DNA from 3 places in the Pseudomonas umsongensis genome. Region 1 is predicted to be linked to each of the others. Evidence: riboswitches for the same ligand, from Rfam matches in the RefSeq annotation. Region 1 holds a riboswitch; each other region holds the start of a gene.

What was found. Region 1 has a riboswitch for cobalamin ahead of HGP31_RS17075 (CbtB domain-containing protein). Riboswitches for the same ligand answer to the same signal wherever they lie in the genome.
Region 2: it holds a riboswitch for cobalamin, as region 1 does, so the genes downstream of both, cobO (cob(I)yrinic acid a,c-diamide adenosyltransferase) here and HGP31_RS17075 (CbtB domain-containing protein) in region 1, are expected to answer to the same signal.
Region 3: it holds a riboswitch for cobalamin, as region 1 does, so the genes downstream of both, HGP31_RS13785 (ABC transporter substrate-binding protein) here and HGP31_RS17075 (CbtB domain-containing protein) in region 1, are expected to answer to the same signal.

Annotation. Positions count from the first base shown of each region.
Region 1 is NZ_CP051487.1:3,791,357-3,797,109, forward strand. It holds gene cobW (cobalamin biosynthesis protein CobW) at 1-1,019, opposite strand, end outside; cobalamin riboswitch at 1,119-1,330, opposite strand; cobalamin riboswitch at 1,523-1,747, shown strand; gene HGP31_RS17075 (CbtB domain-containing protein) at 1,870-2,064, shown strand; gene HGP31_RS17080 (CbtA family protein) at 2,076-2,780, shown strand; gene HGP31_RS17085 (cobalamin biosynthesis protein) at 2,777-3,190, shown strand; gene cobM (precorrin-4 C(11)-methyltransferase) at 3,274-4,020, shown strand; gene nfuA (Fe-S biogenesis protein NfuA) at 4,177-4,761, opposite strand; gene HGP31_RS17100 (fatty acid cis/trans isomerase) at 4,949-5,753, opposite strand, start outside.
Region 2 is NZ_CP051487.1:1,912,388-1,918,140, forward strand. It holds gene HGP31_RS08720 (PQQ-dependent sugar dehydrogenase) at 1-1,162, opposite strand, end outside; gene HGP31_RS08725 (hypothetical protein) at 1,231-1,815, opposite strand; cobalamin riboswitch at 1,967-2,201, shown strand; gene cobO (cob(I)yrinic acid a,c-diamide adenosyltransferase) at 2,285-2,896, shown strand; gene HGP31_RS08735 (cobyrinic acid a,c-diamide synthase CobB) at 2,893-4,278, shown strand; gene bluB (5,6-dimethylbenzimidazole synthase) at 4,271-4,921, shown strand; gene cbiB (adenosylcobinamide-phosphate synthase CbiB) at 4,918-5,753, shown strand, end outside.
Region 3 is NZ_CP051487.1:3,019,108-3,024,860, reverse strand. It holds gene HGP31_RS13805 (transporter) at 1-163, shown strand, start outside; partial or broken gene HGP31_RS13800 (agmatine deiminase family protein) at 188-445, opposite strand; gene HGP31_RS13795 (DUF6632 domain-containing protein) at 656-1,024, shown strand; gene HGP31_RS13790 (acetyltransferase domain-containing protein) at 1,216-2,382, shown strand; cobalamin riboswitch at 2,416-2,610, shown strand; gene HGP31_RS13785 (ABC transporter substrate-binding protein) at 2,757-3,770, shown strand; gene HGP31_RS13780 (FecCD family ABC transporter permease) at 3,767-4,783, shown strand; gene HGP31_RS13775 (ABC transporter ATP-binding protein) at 4,780-5,571, shown strand; gene HGP31_RS13770 (OprD family porin) at 5,593-5,753, shown strand, end outside.

The DNA of each region.
Region 1 (5,753 bases):
GCGTCCAGCGCCTGGCCAATCAACACCAGACGGGTGGTGCGTGCTTCTTCAGCGCTCCACTGGCGGTCGAAATGCTTGTCGAATCGGGTGCCCACGCCCTGGATCAGCAGGCGCATCGGTTTGTTCGGGACCGCGGCGAAACCTTTGACGCGCAGGATGCCGTGCTGCACCACCAGTTGGGTCAGTGCATCCATCAGCAGGCTTTCGTCAGATGCCGGCAGTTCGATGGAGATTGAATCGAAGGCATCGTGGTCGTGATCGTCTTCGCCTTCATGGTGGTGATCGTGATGGCTGTGACGGCTGTCGATGTGTTCTTCGGACCCGGCACCGAGGCCGATCAACACGTCCAGCGGCAGGCGCCCGCTACTGGCTTCGATGACTTTCACCGCTGGTGGCAGTTCCTCGGCGACTTCCAGGCGTACCCGTGCCAGGTCTTCAGGGCTGATCAGGTCGGCCTTGTTGAGGATCACCAGGTCGGCGCTGGCCAACTGGTCGGCGAACAGCTCGTGCAAAGGCGATTCGTGATCCAGGTTCGGGTCGAGTTTGCGCATGGCGTCGACTTGATCCGGGAACGCGGCGAACGTGCCAGCCGCGACGGCCGGGCTATCGACCACGGTGATCACCGCGTCTACGGTGCAGGCACTGCGAATTTCCGGCCACTGGAAGGCCTGGACCAAAGGTTTTGGCAGGGCCAGGCCGGACGTTTCGATCAGGATGTGGTCTAGGTCGCCACGACGGGCCACCAGTTCGCGCATCACCGGGAAGAACTCTTCCTGTACGGTGCAGCACAGGCAGCCGTTGGCCAGTTCGTAGACACGGCCGTTGGCCTCTTCTTCGGTGCAACCGATAGAGCACTGCTTGAGGATTTCGCCGTCAATGCCCAGCTCGCCGAACTCGTTGACGATCACCGCGATGCGGCGGCCTTGGGCGTTGTCGAGCATGTGCCGCAGCAAGGTGGTTTTGCCCGAGCCGAGGAAGCCGGTGACGATGGTGACGGGGAGTTTGGCCAGTGTTTTCATCGGATGCCCTTTGGCAAGGTGGCGGGCATACGGGACGAGAACCGGCAACGCACACGCGCGCAGGAAGCGTTCGCCACCGGATCACCCCGCCCGGTTGTAGTGAGAATCTGTATCGAGGCAGGTCTCCTGGCTGACGGCTGGCCAGTCGTTGGACTGGCGGTTGCTGCGCCTTCCCGCGCGCGCCATGGCTGGCGCATGCAGTGGCATGGCAGAAACTGAACCGTTCACAGTTGCGGGGGCAGCCGCGGCATTGACCGCGTTCCCTTCTTAGCTTCGACAAACGCCGAAGAACCTCGAAAGCGCAAGGCTACGCATGGTATCGGGGCGGGTCAATGTTCACATGATTCCTGCGGTGCGCCCTTCGCGAGCAAGCCCGCTCCCACACTTGAGGGTCTGCCCTGAAGGAACTCGGTCAAATGTGGGAGCGGGCTTGCTCGAAGGGAACAACTCGATGTTCAAGTGAGAACCCTTGCCAATTGACGCCCGCCCCCCGCCCATGCTCTCCTACGCATCTTGTTACGGGTGCCCTTCACAGGGTGAAACGGGAAACCGGTGAATCATGTGCTTTACTTCAGGCCATGTCAGTCCGGTGCTGCCCCCGCAACGGTAAGCGAGTGAAGCGTCAGATCCACTGTGCCAATGCGGCATGGGAAGGTGACGCTGGAAGGTTCAGGCTAACGCCTGCGCCCCTCGTGAGCCCGGAGACCGGCCCGCAACACAAAGTGACCATCACCATCACTTCAATCAACAAACCCGCGGTGGGCGGGCGCTGTTCGGACTTCTGCGCGCTCGGTCGTGCGGAGTTCTGCTTGCGCTCTTATTCCCCGCTGACCGAACAGAGGGAAGCGCCATGTCGATTATCAGCAGCACCGGCCACAGCAATGCCGCCAGCAGCACCACTACCCTGTCCCAACGCCTGACCGCGGCGTTTTTTGCGTCAATCCTCGGCGCCAGCCTGGTGTATTTCGCCGGTTTCTCGCACATCGAAGCAGTGCACAACGCCGCACACGATACGCGCCACAGTTCCGCGTTCCCGTGCCATTGAGACCTGTCGACATGATCAAGCGTATTGCGCAAACCGCAGGTTTCACCGGGTTGCTGGCCGCCCTGCTGCTGACCCTGCTGCAAAGCTTGTGGGTTTCACCGCTGATTTTGCAGGCCGAAACCTACGAACAATCAGGACCAGCAGCGGTTGAAGTTCATGAACACGCCGCTGGTGTAGCCGCACATACCCACGATGCCGAAGCCTGGGAACCGGAAGACGGCTGGCAGCGTGTGCTGTCGACCACTGGCGGTAACCTGGTAGTGGCGGTTGGTTTCGCCCTGATGCTCGCTGGTCTCTACACCCTGCGCGCGCCGACCAAAACCTCCCAGGGCCTGCTCTGGGGCTTGGCTGGCTACGCGACATTTGTGCTGGCGCCGACGCTTGGCCTGCCACCTGAGTTGCCGGGCACCGCGGCTGCCGATCTGGCGCAACGCCAACTCTGGTGGATCGGCACCGCCGCCTCCACCGCTGTCGGTATCGCCCTGATCGTGTTCAGCCGTCACTGGCTGATGAAAGTCCTTGGCGTGGCGATCCTTGCGGTGCCTCATGTGATTGGCGCTCCGCAACCGCAAGTGCACTCGATGCTCGCTCCAGAGGCACTGGAAACTCAGTTCAAGATCGCTTCGCAGCTGACCAACATGGCGTTCTGGCTGGCCCTGGGCCTGATCAGTGCCTGGTTGTTCCGCCGCAAAAGCGATGGTCAATACCCCGCATGACAGGCCTCAGCGCAGCGCCGACCCTGGTGGTCGGCCTGGGCTGCCAGCGTGGCTGCCCCGTCAGCACGTTGCGGGCACTGCTTGACCAGGCACTGCAGGCGCACCAGATCGAACTGCATCGGATCAAGGCCCTGGCCAGCATCGACTTGAAGCGCAACGAACCGGCGCTGAACGAACTGGCCGAACAGCTTGGGTTACAGATGATGTATTTCAGCAGTGAACAACTGGCGAGCTATCAACCCCGACTGAGCCATCATTCGGACATCGCCTTTGAACGCACCGGGTGCTATGGCGTAGCGGAAAGTGCCGCCCTGGCACTGGCCGAGCAACTGGCCAACGGCCCGGCTACATTGCTGATCCCACGCCAAAAATATGCCCAGGCTACCCTCGCATTGGCTGGCGCCGCGTAAAATTCCCGATAATCTGCGCATTCGATCATGAGCATTCTTCATCTGAAGCCTTGCCCAGCGTCCCTTTTCAACAGGAATTCTTAATGACGGTCTACTTCATTGGCGCAGGTCCCGGCGATCCCGAACTGATCACCGTCAAAGGCCAGCGGTTGATTCGCAGTTGCCCGGTGATCATCTATGCCGGCTCGCTGGTGCCCGCCGCCGTGTTGGAAGGGCACTGCGCCGAACAGGTGGTCAACAGCGCCGAACTGCACCTGGAACAGATCATCGAACTGATCAAGACGGCCCATGCCAATGGCCAGGACGTGGCGCGCGTGCATTCCGGTGACCCGAGCCTGTACGGCGCAATAGGCGAGCAGATACGCCACCTGCGAGAACTCGGCATCCCTTTTGAAATAGTCCCCGGCGTGACCGCCACGGCCGCCTGCGCTGCGCTTCTGGGCGCGGAACTGACCTTGCCGGACGTTTCGCAGAGCGTGATCCTGACACGCTACGCCGACAAGACCGAGATGCCCGCGGGCGAGGAACTGGGCAGCCTGGCGCAACACGGGGCGACCATGGCGATTCATTTGGGGGTCAAACACCTGCAGAAAATCCTGGCCGAACTGCGGCCGCATTACGGCGCAGACTGCCCAATTGCGGTGATTCACCGGGCGACCTGGCCGGATCAGGACTGGGTGGTGGGGACGCTTGAGGACATTGCCGACAAGGTGGAAGCCAAGGGGTTTCGGCGCACGGCGCTGATTCTTGTGGGTCGGGTGCTGGGCAGTGAGCAGTTCAGCGAGTCGTCGCTGTATCGTGCGGGGCATGCGCATCTCTACAGGCCATGATGATCGTTCCCACGCTCTGCGTGGGAATGCAGCCCGGGACGCTCTGCGTCCCCTCTAAAGCCGAACGCGGAGCGTCCGATGAGGCATTCCCACGCAGAGCGTGGGAACGATCGGCGCTCACGATGGGCGCCGTTTTTTCATTTTGCAGCGAACACCTTAGTAGTAGGCGTTTTCTTTCTGCGTGTGGTCGGTCACGTCGCGCACGCCCTTGAGCTCGGGAATACGCTCGAGCAAGGTGCGCTCAATGCCTTCCTTCAAGGTCACGTCAGCCTGGCCGCAGCCTTGGCAACCGCCGCCGAATTGCAGGACGGCAATGCCGTCTTCGACCACGTCGATCAGGCTGACCTGGCCGCCGTGGCTGGCCAACCCAGGATTGATCTCGGTTTGCAGGTAGTAGTTGATGCGCTCGTTGACCGGGCTGTCGGCGTTGACCATCGGCACTTTGGCGTTTGGCGCCTTGATGGTCAACTGGCCGCCCATGCGGTCGGTGGCATAGTCGACAACGGCATCGTCCAGGAACGCTTCGCTGAAATGGTCGATGTAAGCGGTGAAGCTTTTCAGCCCCAGCGCGGTGTCTTCGGGTTTTTCTTCGCCCGGCTTGCAGTACGCAATGCAGGTTTCGGCGTACTGGGTGCCAGGCTGGGTGATGAAGACGCGGATGCCGATACCCGGGGTGTTCTGCTTGGAGAGCAGATCAGCCAGGTAATCGTGGGCGGCGTCGGTGATGGTAATAGCGGTCATGGAAACTCCTCGCAGGCTTGGGCGCAGTTTACGCCAATCATCGCGCCGGACAAAGTCCTAGTATTTTTGTCGGGAAAGATTCCGACAATCCCCCTGTAGGAGCTGCCGCAGGCTGCGATCTTTTGATTCTGGTTTTCAAGATCAAAAGATCGCAGCCTGCGGCAGCTCCTACGGGTGTTAAGCGTGATTACAGGTTCTCGTAGCGATTCATGTCCAGCACGCCCTCTTCCACCGGCTCGGTTTCGTGGATATAGCGGCTCAGGTCATGGAAGTACTGCCAGAACTGCGGATGACTGCGGCGGACTCCCCAGCGCTCGACGATTTTCTCGAAGCGCTCGGCATCCTTGGCGTTTTCCATCGCATCGACGAACTCAGGCACCTGATCGGCGGCAATATTGAACATGAAGTTCGGGTAACTGCTGAGTACGCCCGGGAAAATGGTGAGCGTATCCAGCCCCGGTTGAAACCGTAGCGACTCACCCAGCAGGAACGCCACGTTGCTGTGCGCCCGGTTGCGCAGCAGGCTATAGACCACTCGCTGCCCACTCGCCGTTTCGACGCGCAGCATGGTCGCTTCCGGCAGTTGATCGATGACCCGCAGGCCTGCCGCCGGACGTGAGGCCAGGCGACTCAACGCCTGCTCGGTGGCCTGCAGCGCCGGGTCGATGTTCGGCCGCGAGCAATACGCGCCGTCGCAGCGGTTGATCGGATCAGGGGTGGCGTTCAGCTCGCCGTAGCGTGCCAGCAGCTGCATGGCGAAGTCGCGCTTGGGGTCCTTCTCATCGAGCTTCAGTGCGGTCGGCGTGTCGTCATCGATGGCCTCATAGTCCAGCCACATCTTGAATTTCCCGCTGTTCTGGTACCAATCGTCGAGGTAGCCCTCCCGGGAGTCGGCCGGCATCAGGCGCAGGAAATTCTGCTCGGCGCCATTGCGGATCAGGTCGAAATACAAGCGCGTCTGGGCCTGGTGGGAAACATTGCCGAACACGTCG
Region 2 (5,753 bases), 1.9 Mb from region 1:
TTGGCTTGCCACCGCTGAAGGGCACGAAAATCACTTTGTAACCGCTGTGCGGCTTGCGGTTCCAGGAGCCATGCTGGCCGATGAACGCGCCTTCCTTGAACTGCGCCGGCAACCTGTTGCCTTCGGCAAACGTCAGGCCAAGTGAAGCGGTGTGAGGCCCCACCGCATAGTCCGGGGCGATCGCCTTGGCCACCAGGTCCGGGTTTTGCGGGTCGACACGCTCGTCGACATGCTGGCCGTAATAACTGAATGGCCAGCCATAGAAGGCGCCGTCTTTCACCGAGGTGATGTAGTCCGGCACCAGGTCGCTGCCGATTTCGTCCCGCTCATTCACGGCCGTCCACAGCGCACCGCTTTGCGGCTCCCAGGCCATGCCGTTGGGGTTGCGCAGGCCTGAAGCGAAGATCCGGTGGTTGCCGGTGGCGCGATCCACTTCCCAGATCGCCGCGCGCCCTTGCTCCTGGTCCATGCCGTTTTCGCCGACGTTGCTGTTGGAGCCCACCGTGACATACAGCTTGCTGCCGTCCTTGCTGGCGATGACGTTTTTGGTCCAGTGGTGGTTCAGGGTGCCCCCTGGCAAGTCGACGACCTTGATCGGTTTGTTCTGGATTGCCGTGTCGCCGTTCTCATAATGGAAGCGCAACAGCCGGTCGGTGTCGGCCACGTACAGGTCATTGCCGACCAGGGTCATGCCGAAGGGCGAGTTGAGGTTTTCCAGGAATACCGTGCGGGTTTCGGCAACGCCATCGTGGTTGCCATCTCGCAGCAGGGTGATGCGGTTCGGGCTCGGCACGCCGGCACCGGCGCGCCCCATGACTTTCTTGGTGATCCAGCCCTTGATGCCTTTGTTGTCATCGGGTTTGGGCGGGGCATTGGTTTCGGCAACCAGCACGTCGCCATTGGGCAGCACATAAAGCCAGCGTGGATGATCGAGGTTCTCGGCAAATGCGCCGACATGAGTACCGCTGGCCGCGACGGGTTTTGCGCCGTCCGCCCAGCCAATGGCCGGGGCGATGTTCATTGTCGGGAACAGCGTCTTGTTCGGTTCCGGTAGCTTGGGGGACGGCCCGATGCCGTCGGTGACTTGCAAGCGGGCGGTTTCGCCACAGGCGACGAGCCCTCCCGCTAATGCGATGACGAAAACCAGCTCGGATGTGCGCATTGCTGACCTTCCCTATGAATGCAGTGACTTAAATCATAGAGAAGCGGCAAAGCCCGATGGTTCAACCTTTAGCCGCGAGCTTCCTTGAGCAACACGGCAATGCCTGGGTGATAGTGACCGGCTTCATTGCGCAATTTGCGATAGGCATAGGGGAAATACCAGGCCACGGCGCAGCAATGCTCCTTTTGCAGGTCATCGACCATGTCCTGGAGTTCCTCCGGGGTGGCGCCTTGCTGGCTCTTGTGGGGAGCGACGAACAGGCAGCCGATTCTCAGGTCGCTGGCGTAGCTGATTTTTTTCGCGTCACTGGTGATGTCCAGCAAGGCCTGGGTCAGGTTCAGGCTGTTAACGCGTGGCCAGCGCTGCGTGGCCTGCAGCCAGGCGCGATCTTCGGTGGTGGCGATAAACAGGTCGGCGCGGCCGTTGCGTTCGCCTTCTTCGGTCTGTTTGCGCGTGGGCGATTGTTGCAGTGTGACCATCTCAGCCATCCAAGCCGCGGCAGAAAGCAGGCCGAGGTTGGCTTTTTCATCGAGCCAGTAGGGTGTCTCGTTGTCGCCGCGAACGGCGTTATAACGATCGATACAGTCGAACCAGCGCTCCAGCACCGGACGCAGGAATTCCAGCTTCGGATTACTGATGATCATGCCTTGCATAGGGCTCACCTTATTATTGTGTTGTGAGATTGTGGCAAATTGATATCGCTGAAGTGAGTGTGACACAAGATTGACGTCATTTTATGAATGGTTGGCAGTTATTCGTTCCGGCACCCTGTCTTCAATTGACGCTCCACCCCCAACCCTCTAACCTTCGCCGCTTGTTTCAGGTGCTCTGTGGCTTGGGTCGACAGAGTGAAACAGGGAAGCCGGTGAGTGAGCGCTTCAGTCGATGAAGCCCTGCGATCCCGGCGCTGCCCCCGCAACGGTAAATGAGTGAAAACTGCGCTTGAAGCCACTGCGTCGATCCATCGATGCGGGAAGGCGCGCAGCGAGGCGTCACGCCGCTCATGAGCCCGGAGACCGGCCTGATCCATCCAAGCGGCATCACGGTGGGCGATGCCAGGCTTCTTGCCGTCTATTCTTGTGCCTGCCCGCCGTTAATCCTGCCTCAACGGAGAGCTCCCCCATGTCTGACAATCCTGATCGTGACGAACGTCACCTGGCGCGCATGCTGCGCAAAAAGGCCGTGATCGACGAACGCATCGCCAATTCCCCAAACGAATGTGGCCTGCTGCTGGTGCTGACCGGCAATGGCAAAGGCAAGAGCAGTTCGGCGTTCGGCATGCTGGCGCGTGCCATGGGGCATGGCATGCAGTGCGGCGTGGTGCAGTTCATCAAGGGGCGTAACAGCACCGGTGAAGAGCTGTTCTTCCGGCGCTTTCCCGAGCAGGTGCGTTTTCATGTGATGGGCGAGGGCTTCACCTGGGAAACACAGGATCGCCAGCGCGACATCGCGGCTGCCGAAGCGGCCTGGGCGGTGTCGCAGCAACTGCTGCGCGACCCGTCCATCGGCCTGGTGGTGCTGGACGAACTGAACATCGCCCTCAAGCACGGCTACCTCGATCTCGATCAGGTGCTCAGCGATTTGCAGGCGCGTCCGCCTATGCAGCACGTGGTGGTTACTGGTCGCGGCGCCAAGCCGCAGATGGTTGAACTGGCGGATACCGTCACTGAAATGGGCATGATCAAGCACGCCTTCCAGGCCGGTATCAAGGCGCAAAAAGGCGTGGAGCTGTGAACCAGCCTCGACGTTGCCCGGCGGTGCTGATTGCTGCGCCGGCGTCCGGCCAGGGCAAGACCACCGTGACCGCTGCGCTGGCCCGGTTGCATCGTAACCAGGGCCGTAAGGTTCGCGTGTTCAAGTGCGGCCCGGACTTTCTCGATCCGATGATCCTCGAACGCGCCAGCGGTGCGCCGGTGTATCAACTGGACATGTGGATGGTCGGCGAGCTGGACAGTCGCCGCCTGTTGTGGGAGGCCGCTGGCGACGCTGACCTGATCCTGATCGAAGGCGTCATGGGGCTGTTCGACGGTACGCCGTCCAGCGCTGACCTGGCGCGGCATTTCGGCGTGCCGGTGCTCGCTGTGATCGACGGCACCGCCATGGCCCAGACCTTCGGCGCACTGGCCCTGGGCCTGGCGCGTTATCAGCCGGACTTGCCGTTTGCCGGCGTGCTGGCCAACCGCGTGGGCACCCTGCGCCACGCGCAACTGCTCGAAGGCAGCCTGACCGAAGGCCTGCGCTGGTATGGCGCCTTGTCACGGGAGACCGGGATCGAATTGCCGAGTCGACACCTTGGCCTGGTGCAGGCCAGCGAGTTGAATGACCTGGATGTGCGCCTCGATGCGGCGGCCGAGGCCCTGGCCGGCAGTTGCGAAGTCGAACTGCCGCCGGCGGTGGAATTCGCCGCGCCCGATGTGGTGACAGTCGAGCCCTTGCTGGCTGGCGTGCGCATCGCCGTGGCCCGTGACGAAGCGTTTGCCTTTACCTATGGCGCCAGTCTCGATGTGCTGCGGGCGATGGGCGCCGAGCTGCGGTTTTTCTCGCCGATCCGTGATGCAGGTTTGCCAGAGGCCGACAGCCTGTACCTGCCGGGTGGCTATCCGGAATTGCACCACGTGGCATTGGCGCAGAACACTGCCATGCTCAGCGCCATCCGCGCCCACCACGCGGCAGGCAAACCCTTGCTGGCCGAATGCGGCGGCATGCTTTATTTGCTCGATTCGCTGACCGATGTCGAGGGCACTCGTGCCGAGCTGGTCGGCTTGTTGAAGGGCGACGCGGTGATGCAAAAGCGCCTTGCTGCATTGGCTCTGCAAGCGGTTGAGCTGCCGGAAGGTTCTTTGCGCGGGCATACCTATCACCATTCGTTGACCACGACCGAGCTTGTTCCGATTGCCCGTGGCCTGAGTCCTAACGGCGGGCGTGGGGCCGAAGCGGTTTATCGTGAGGGGCGGATGACGGCCTCTTACGTGCACTTTTATTTCCCGTCCAATCCATCAGCGATTGCCGCTTTGTTTGCGCCTGACTGGACGGACGCCTTCGCGAGCAGGCTCGCTCCCACAGGGGAACGCATATCAAATGTGGGAGCGAGCCTGCTCGCGAAGAGCCATGACTGACAACGCCTTCAGCCAGGCCGAACGCGACGCGGTCTACCGCGCCATCGGTGAACGCCGCGACATGCGTCACTTCGCCGGCGGCACGGTCGAGCCCGAGCTGCTGCGACGCCTGCTCGAAGCCGCGCATCAGGCCCCAAGTGTCGGCCTGATGCAGCCCTGGCGGTTCATCCGCATCAGCGATCGAGCCTTGCGTGGCCAGATCCAACAGCTGGTGGAGCAAGAACGTATCCGCACCGCCGAGGCCCTGGGTGAGCGCACCGACGAATTCATGCACCTCAAGGTCGAGGGCATCAACGATTGCGCCGAAGTGCTGGTCGCCGCGTTGATGGACGATCGCGAACGGCACATCTTCGGTCGTCGCACCCTGCCGGAAATGGACCTGGCCTCGTTGTCTTGCGCCATCCAGAACCTCTGGCTGGCGTCCCGCGCCGAAGGGCTGGGCATGGGCTGGGTCTCGCTGTTCGAACCGCAAGCCTTGGCGGACCTGCTGGGCCTGCCGCCTGGTGCCAAGCCCCTGGCCATTCTCTGCCTGGGACCGGTCAAGGCCTTCTATCCGGCGCCAATGCTGGTGCTCGAAGGCTGGGCGCAGGCGCGTCCGTTGAGTGAGCTGCTGTACGAAAATTATTGGGGAGTGAGTCAATGAGTGTGGCGTTGTTGAGTGTCGCCGCGGTAGCGCTGGATGCGCTGCTGGGTGAGCCCAAGCGCTGGCATCCGCTGGTGGCGTTTGGCCGTTTCGCCGAGCGCATCGAGCAACGTTTCAATGGTGGCGGTCGCGGCTGGCGCAGCCATGGGGTCACCGCGTGGGTGATCGCCGTAGTGCCGCTGACCCTGTTGGCCACGGCGCTCTCATGGGCGCCGTACGTCGGCTGGATCGTCGAGATTCTCGCGCTCTATTGCGCCCTGGGCATGCGCAGCCTCGGCGAGCACGTCACGCCGGTGGCCAAGGCCTTGCGCAGCGGTGACCTTGAAGAAGCGCGCCAACGCGTGAGTTATCTGGTCAGCCGCAAAACCAGTGATCTGGATGAAACCGCCGTGGCCCGTGCCGCCACCGAATCGGTGCTGGAAAACGGCAGCGACGCGGTGTTCGCCGCGCTGTTCTGGTTTGCCGTGGCCGGTGCGCCCGGCGTGGTGCTCTACCGTTTGAGCAACACCCTGGACGCGATGTGGGGCTATCGCAACGAACGCTTCGAGCGTTTCGGCTGGGCGGCGGCCAAGATCGACGACGTGCTCAATTACATTCCGGCGCGCCTGGTGGCGCTGACCTATGCACTGTTGGGCAAGACCCGACTGGCGTTGAAATGCTGGCGTACCCAGGGGCCAACCTGGGACAGCCCGAATGCCGGTCCGGTGATGGCGGCGGGTGCCGGTGCGTTGGGCGTCGAGCTGGGCGGGCCGGCGATTTATCACGGTGAACTGCATCAGCGCCCGACGCTGGGCGAGGGCGTGCCGGCGGATGCCGACGCCATCGACCGCGG
Region 3 (5,753 bases), 770 kb from region 1:
CGACTTTCAGGAAAATACACGCTATGGGGGTACCCTCTCGCTGCCGTTGAACCGAAATAATTCGCTAAAGCTGTTTGCGAGTGAAGGTGCGCATACCCGTACCGGCAGTGAATACGATGCCGTTGGCATCGTCTGGCAGTATCGCTTCGGTGGAGGGCTTTGAATCTCAGGATTTACATAATCCAGACTAAACCGAAGGCTGGTGACTGGTCACACAGTGGATGCCGCCACCACCTGCGGCGATTGCGTCGATGTTGAGCTGCACCACCTCGCGGTCCGGGTAAAGTTCAGACAACAGGTCAAAGGCTTTCGTATCTGCTTCCTTATCACCGAACTGGGGCGCAATGACCGCACCATTGATCACGAAGTAATTGATGTAGCCGGCGGCGAAGTCTGGATTCTTTTTGCTGAATTTGTTCTGTCGTGGATTCGTCGATGGAGAGACTGGCAACTACCGATACCTGCTTGATGAACTCGCGGCGTGTCGACATGTATGTCTCTCAATTCTGCTTCGGCATGCATGCTACGTCTGCAAAAACAGGGAAACAAACGATGTATTTTGCAGAGAATTGATTAGAGGTACTTATCAATATGTCCAAGTGCTGGCCGCAGCCTCAGCCTATTATTTAGAGCCAGCCCCGAAGAGGAGTCCGCCATGACCGTAGTCGATCGCCTCAGGTTTTTACGCGTCGCTCTAGTTTTGGCTGGCCTCGCGTGCCTTGCTCTCTACCCACTTATGTTGTTCTGGCCGTCCGGCTGGGCTTGGCACGTCGGTCACTCGGACTACCCGATGATGATCGTTGGCATCTACGCCACACTTGGCGTCTTCTTGATCCTGGCCGCACGTGATCCATTAGCCAATCTGAGCCTCATCTGGTTCACCGTGTGGTCTAGCGCTGTACATGGAGGCATCATGGCCGTCCAGGCGGTTACCCAGCCAGGGCAAATGGGGCACTTGGCAGGTGACGTGCCGGCGCTCTTCATCGTGGCGGTTGCCTTGGCCGTCTTGACGCCCCGCTCGTAATTGACCGCTAGTCTCCCGATTGGCCCTCGAGCCCGGCGCTGATCTCAACGAAGTCATCGCCAGCAAGCCGGCTCCTGCAAAGTTAAATAGCATTTCGCCCACACAATCAATTATTTATGTTACGTTATAACAACATAACGATTATCGGTTCTTAACCGACAGCATGACCCACCCCCTGCCTGCGACTTTCAATGACAAACCTTGTTCAAACCCCGCCCACCACCAGCCTGAACCAACGCCTGATATCCATAGATGCCCTCAGAGGCTTGGTGATCCTTCTGATGCTGCTGGATCATGTGCGCGAGACGTTCTTCCTGCACCGCCAGGTCACCGACCCGATGCTTGTCGACAGCACGGAGCCAACGTTGTTTTTCAGCCGCACCCTCGCACATTTGTGTGCGCCGGTGTTCGTTCTGCTCACTGGACTGTCGGCATTCCTGTACGGTGAAAAGCACCAGGGCACGCCGTCGATGTTCCTGTTCAAGCGTGGCCTGTTCCTGGTTGTGCTGGAATTCACCCTGGTGAATTTCGCCTGGACCTTTCAGTTCCCGCCTGCTGTGATCTACCTGCAGGTGATCTGGGCGATTGGTGTCAGCATGATTGCCCTCTCTGTATTGGCCTGGCTACCTCGGCCAATATTGTGTGTCCTGGGCCTGGCCATAGTCGGTTTGCACAACCTGCTCGATCCCCTGCACTTCCCGCCCGGATCGGCGCTGCACCTGCCTTGGGCGATTTTGCATGATCGCGGCTGGATCGAATTCTCCGACCACTTGCGCCTGCGCACCTCCTACCCCGTGCTGCCGTGGATCGGCGTCATCGCCCTGGGTTACTGCATCGGTCCGTGGTTCGCACGCTCTACCTCGTTCGCAATGCGTCAGCGTTATCTGTTGCTGACAGGTGCCTGTGCATTGATCGGTTTCATCGCCCTGCGCCTGGTCAACGGTTATGGCGAAGCGCAGTGGGTGGTTCATGAAAGCACGACAGAAACCCTCATGAGTTTCTTCAACATCACCAAGTACCCCCCTTCCCTGCTGTTCCTGTGCCTGACACTGGGCGTGGGGCTTTTACTGCTGCTTGGCTTCGAGCGGGCCCGGCAGCGCCAATGGATCAGCATCCTGGCGGTATTTGGCGCGGCACCGATGTTTTTCTACCTGCTCCATCTGTATGTGCTGAAAATGCTTTATCTGCTCAGCGCGGCATTTTTCGGCCTGAACCAGGGCGACTACTTCGGCTTCGACGGCATAGGTGCCGTATGGCTGATCGCCGTGCTCCTGGCGGCAACGCTGTATCCACCGGTGCGCTGGTTCGCCGCATTGAAGGCGCGTCGTCGCGATATCGCCTGGCTCAAATACTTCTGATCAGGCGATGGGTTCGCCTCGGGCGGCATGATCGACTACCATGCCGCCGCCGGTTCCCAAACGGGATTCATAGGGAATCCGTGATGCTGCCAACGCATCAAACGGAACTGCCCCCGCAACTGTAGGTGCCGAGCCTGCTCCTGAACTGCCACTGGGATCGATTCCCGGGAAGGCTGGAGCACGCCATGACGCATCAGTCAGGAGACCTGCCGGCCAAGCAACAAATCACTAACCGGCGGGGTGTCCGGGAAGGACATCTGCGCGGGCGTCACTCAGGTGATGGGCCTTGCACTGCTGTTTTCGGCAGCGCTCGATGATGTGTTTTCCAGACCTTGCACCCTGGCTGCGTGTACGGTTCAAATGGAGATTGCATCATGCTGTTGCCGCGCTTTTTCACCCTCGTCACCGGCCTGGGACTTTCTGCCCTCGCCTGTGCCTCCCCTACTCATTACCCGCTGACGATCGAGAACTGCGGCAGCACACTGACGTTCACGCACGCCCCTGTCCGGGCGGTGACTATCGGCCAGGCCGGCACCGAAATGCTCTTCGCCCTGGGACTCGGTGACAAACTGGTCGGCACTTCGCTGTGGTTCAATGATGTGCTGGGCAAATACAAGGGGCAAAACGACAGGATCGAACGCCTGGCCGATAACGAGCCGAGTTTCGAGTCGGTCATCGGCAAGCGCCCGGAACTGGTCGCTGTCGAACTTGAGTGGATGGTCGGCCCGCAAGGCGCAGTCGCTACCCGCGAGCAGTTTCACGAACTGCAGATTCCAACCTATCTCATGCCCTCGGACTGCGAATCCAAGGACAACCTGGTGGGGGCCGACGGCACCCGCCTGCAGCCGTTTCGCATTGACAGTCTCTACAGAAGCATTACCCAACTGGCCGAGATTTTTGATGTCCAGGCGCGCGGGCAGCAACTGAACGCGCAACTGCAGGCCAGCCTGGCCAAGTCCATTGCCGCGGTGCAAGGCAAAGACCTCACGCACACCAGCGCGCTGGTCTGGTTTTCCAGTGCCAGCCTGGACATCGATCCCTATGTCGCCGGGCACAAGGGCATCCCCGACTTCATGCTGGGCACCTTGGGCGTGCGCAATGTGGTGCAGTCCGACGAAGAGTGGCCAACCGTTGGCTGGGAAACCATCGCCAAGGCCAACCCGACATTCCTGGTCATCGCCCGCATGGATCGCCGGCGTTTCCCGGCTGACGACTATCAACGGAAACTGCAATTCCTGCGCAGCGATCCCGTGACCCGCAACATGGACGCGGTGAAAAACAACCGCATCATTATCCTCGACGCCATGGCCATGCAGGCCAGCTTGAGAATGTTCGACGGTCTCGAATCGCTGGCAACGGCCATCAACCGCTACGACCTGCCAAAATGACCGCGACGCTGATTCGCACTCTGCTTGCACTGGTGATGCTGCTCGTGGCCGTGATCGCCGGCGTGGCCATCGGTGAAACCCGCATCGAACCCGGCGTGGTGTTCCAGGTGTTGGCCAATAAAATGTGGATGGCCGGGTATGTCCTCGATCCTATCGATGAGGGCATCGTCTGGAACTACCGCCTGACTCGCGCGTTGGTGGCGGCGGCTTGCGGGGCGGGCCTGGCGACCTGCGGGGTGATCCTGCAATCGCTGCTGCGCAACCCGTTGGCCGATCCCTACCTGCTTGGCATTTCCGCGGGGGCCTCGACGGGTGCGGTGCTGGTGGCGTTGCTGGGCCTGGGTGCCGGAGCGATTTCGATGTCGGCCGGGGCGTTTGCCGGCGCCGTCGCCGCCTTCACCGTCGTGGTATTGCTGGGCCGTGCCAGCGGTTCGCCCGGCAGTACCGGCCAGATCATCCTGGCGGGCATTGCCGGTTCACAACTGTTCAATGCGCTCACCGCGTTCCTAATCACCAAGTCGGCCAGTTCCGAACAGGCTCGCGGCATCATGTTCTGGCTACTGGGCAATCTCAGTGGCGTGCGCTGGCCCTCCGTGTGGCTGGCTGTACCGGTTGCGGTGGCCGGCCTGGCGGTTTGCCTGTGGCACCGGCGGGCACTGGATGCCTTCACCTTTGGCGCCGACTCCGCGGCCTCACTCGGCATTGCGGTTCGTCCCGTGCAATTTCTGTTGATCAGTTGCGCCGCCCTGGTGACGGCGGTGATGGTGTCGATTGTCGGCTCTATCGGTTTCGTTGGACTGGTCATTCCCCACGCCGCCAGGCTGTTGCTGGGCACTCGGCATACCCGCCTGTTGCCGGCGAGTGCGCTGGGCGGTGCGGTGTTTCTGGTGGCCGCCGATGTGCTGTCGCGGACCTTGATCAAGGGCCAGGTGATTCCGGTCGGCGTGATTACCGCATTGGTCGGCGCGCCGGTGTTTGCGCTGATCCTGGTCGGTCGGAGGAATGCCCGATGAATGCGCTTGCGCCGGTTACCGACGAAACCGTGCTGAGTTGTTCCAGCCTCGGATTGCATATCCGCGATGTTGAACTCTTGCACCAGATTCACCTGGACATTCGTCGTGGCGAAACCCTGGGCCTTGTCGGGCCCAACGGCTCTGGAAAATCCACCCTGCTCAAATTGCTGGCCGGTGTGCGTGGGCCCAGCCGGGGAGCGGTCCATCTCAACGGCCAAGACCTCAAGGCCCTGTCCCGGCGAACCATCGCCCAAACCCTGGCGGTGGTTGAGCAGCAGGCCGACACCCTGGATGCGATCAGTGTGTTCGATGCCGTGGCCCTGGGCCGAACGCCGTGGTTGTCGGCCTTGAGTCCATGGTCGAAGGCGGACGAAGACATCGTCCATCAAGCCTTGCGCGACGTCGATGCGACGCATCTTTGCAGGCGCACGTGGCGTAGCCTCTCTGGCGGCGAGCGTCAGCGCGTGCATATCGCTCGCGCCCTGGCCCAGCGCCCGCAGATCCTGTTGCTGGACGAACCGACCAACCACCTGGATATCCAGCACCAGATGGCGATTCTGCACGTTGTTCACGCATTGCCCGTGACCACCGTGATTGCCCTGCACGACCTCAACCAGGCACTCACCTGCGATCGTCTGGCGGTGCTGGAAAAAGGGCGCTTGGTGGCCCTTGGCAAGCCGCTCGAGGTGTTGACCCCGCGACGCCTGCTGGAGACTTTCGGGGTGCACGCGCACTACCTCATTGACCCCTTCGACGGCGCGCACATCCTGCGCTTGCGCTCATCCTGATTTGTTTGTGGACACCCCGGAATGCATACCCGATCAGCCATTCTCTTCGCCCTGGCAAGCCCTCTCGCACTCGCCGATTCAGTTCAATCGCAAGCCAAGGGATTTATCCAGGACAGCGCCTGGAGCGTGCTCAATCGCACGGTTTACGACCATCGCGAGTACCTCAATGGCGCCCGCAATGG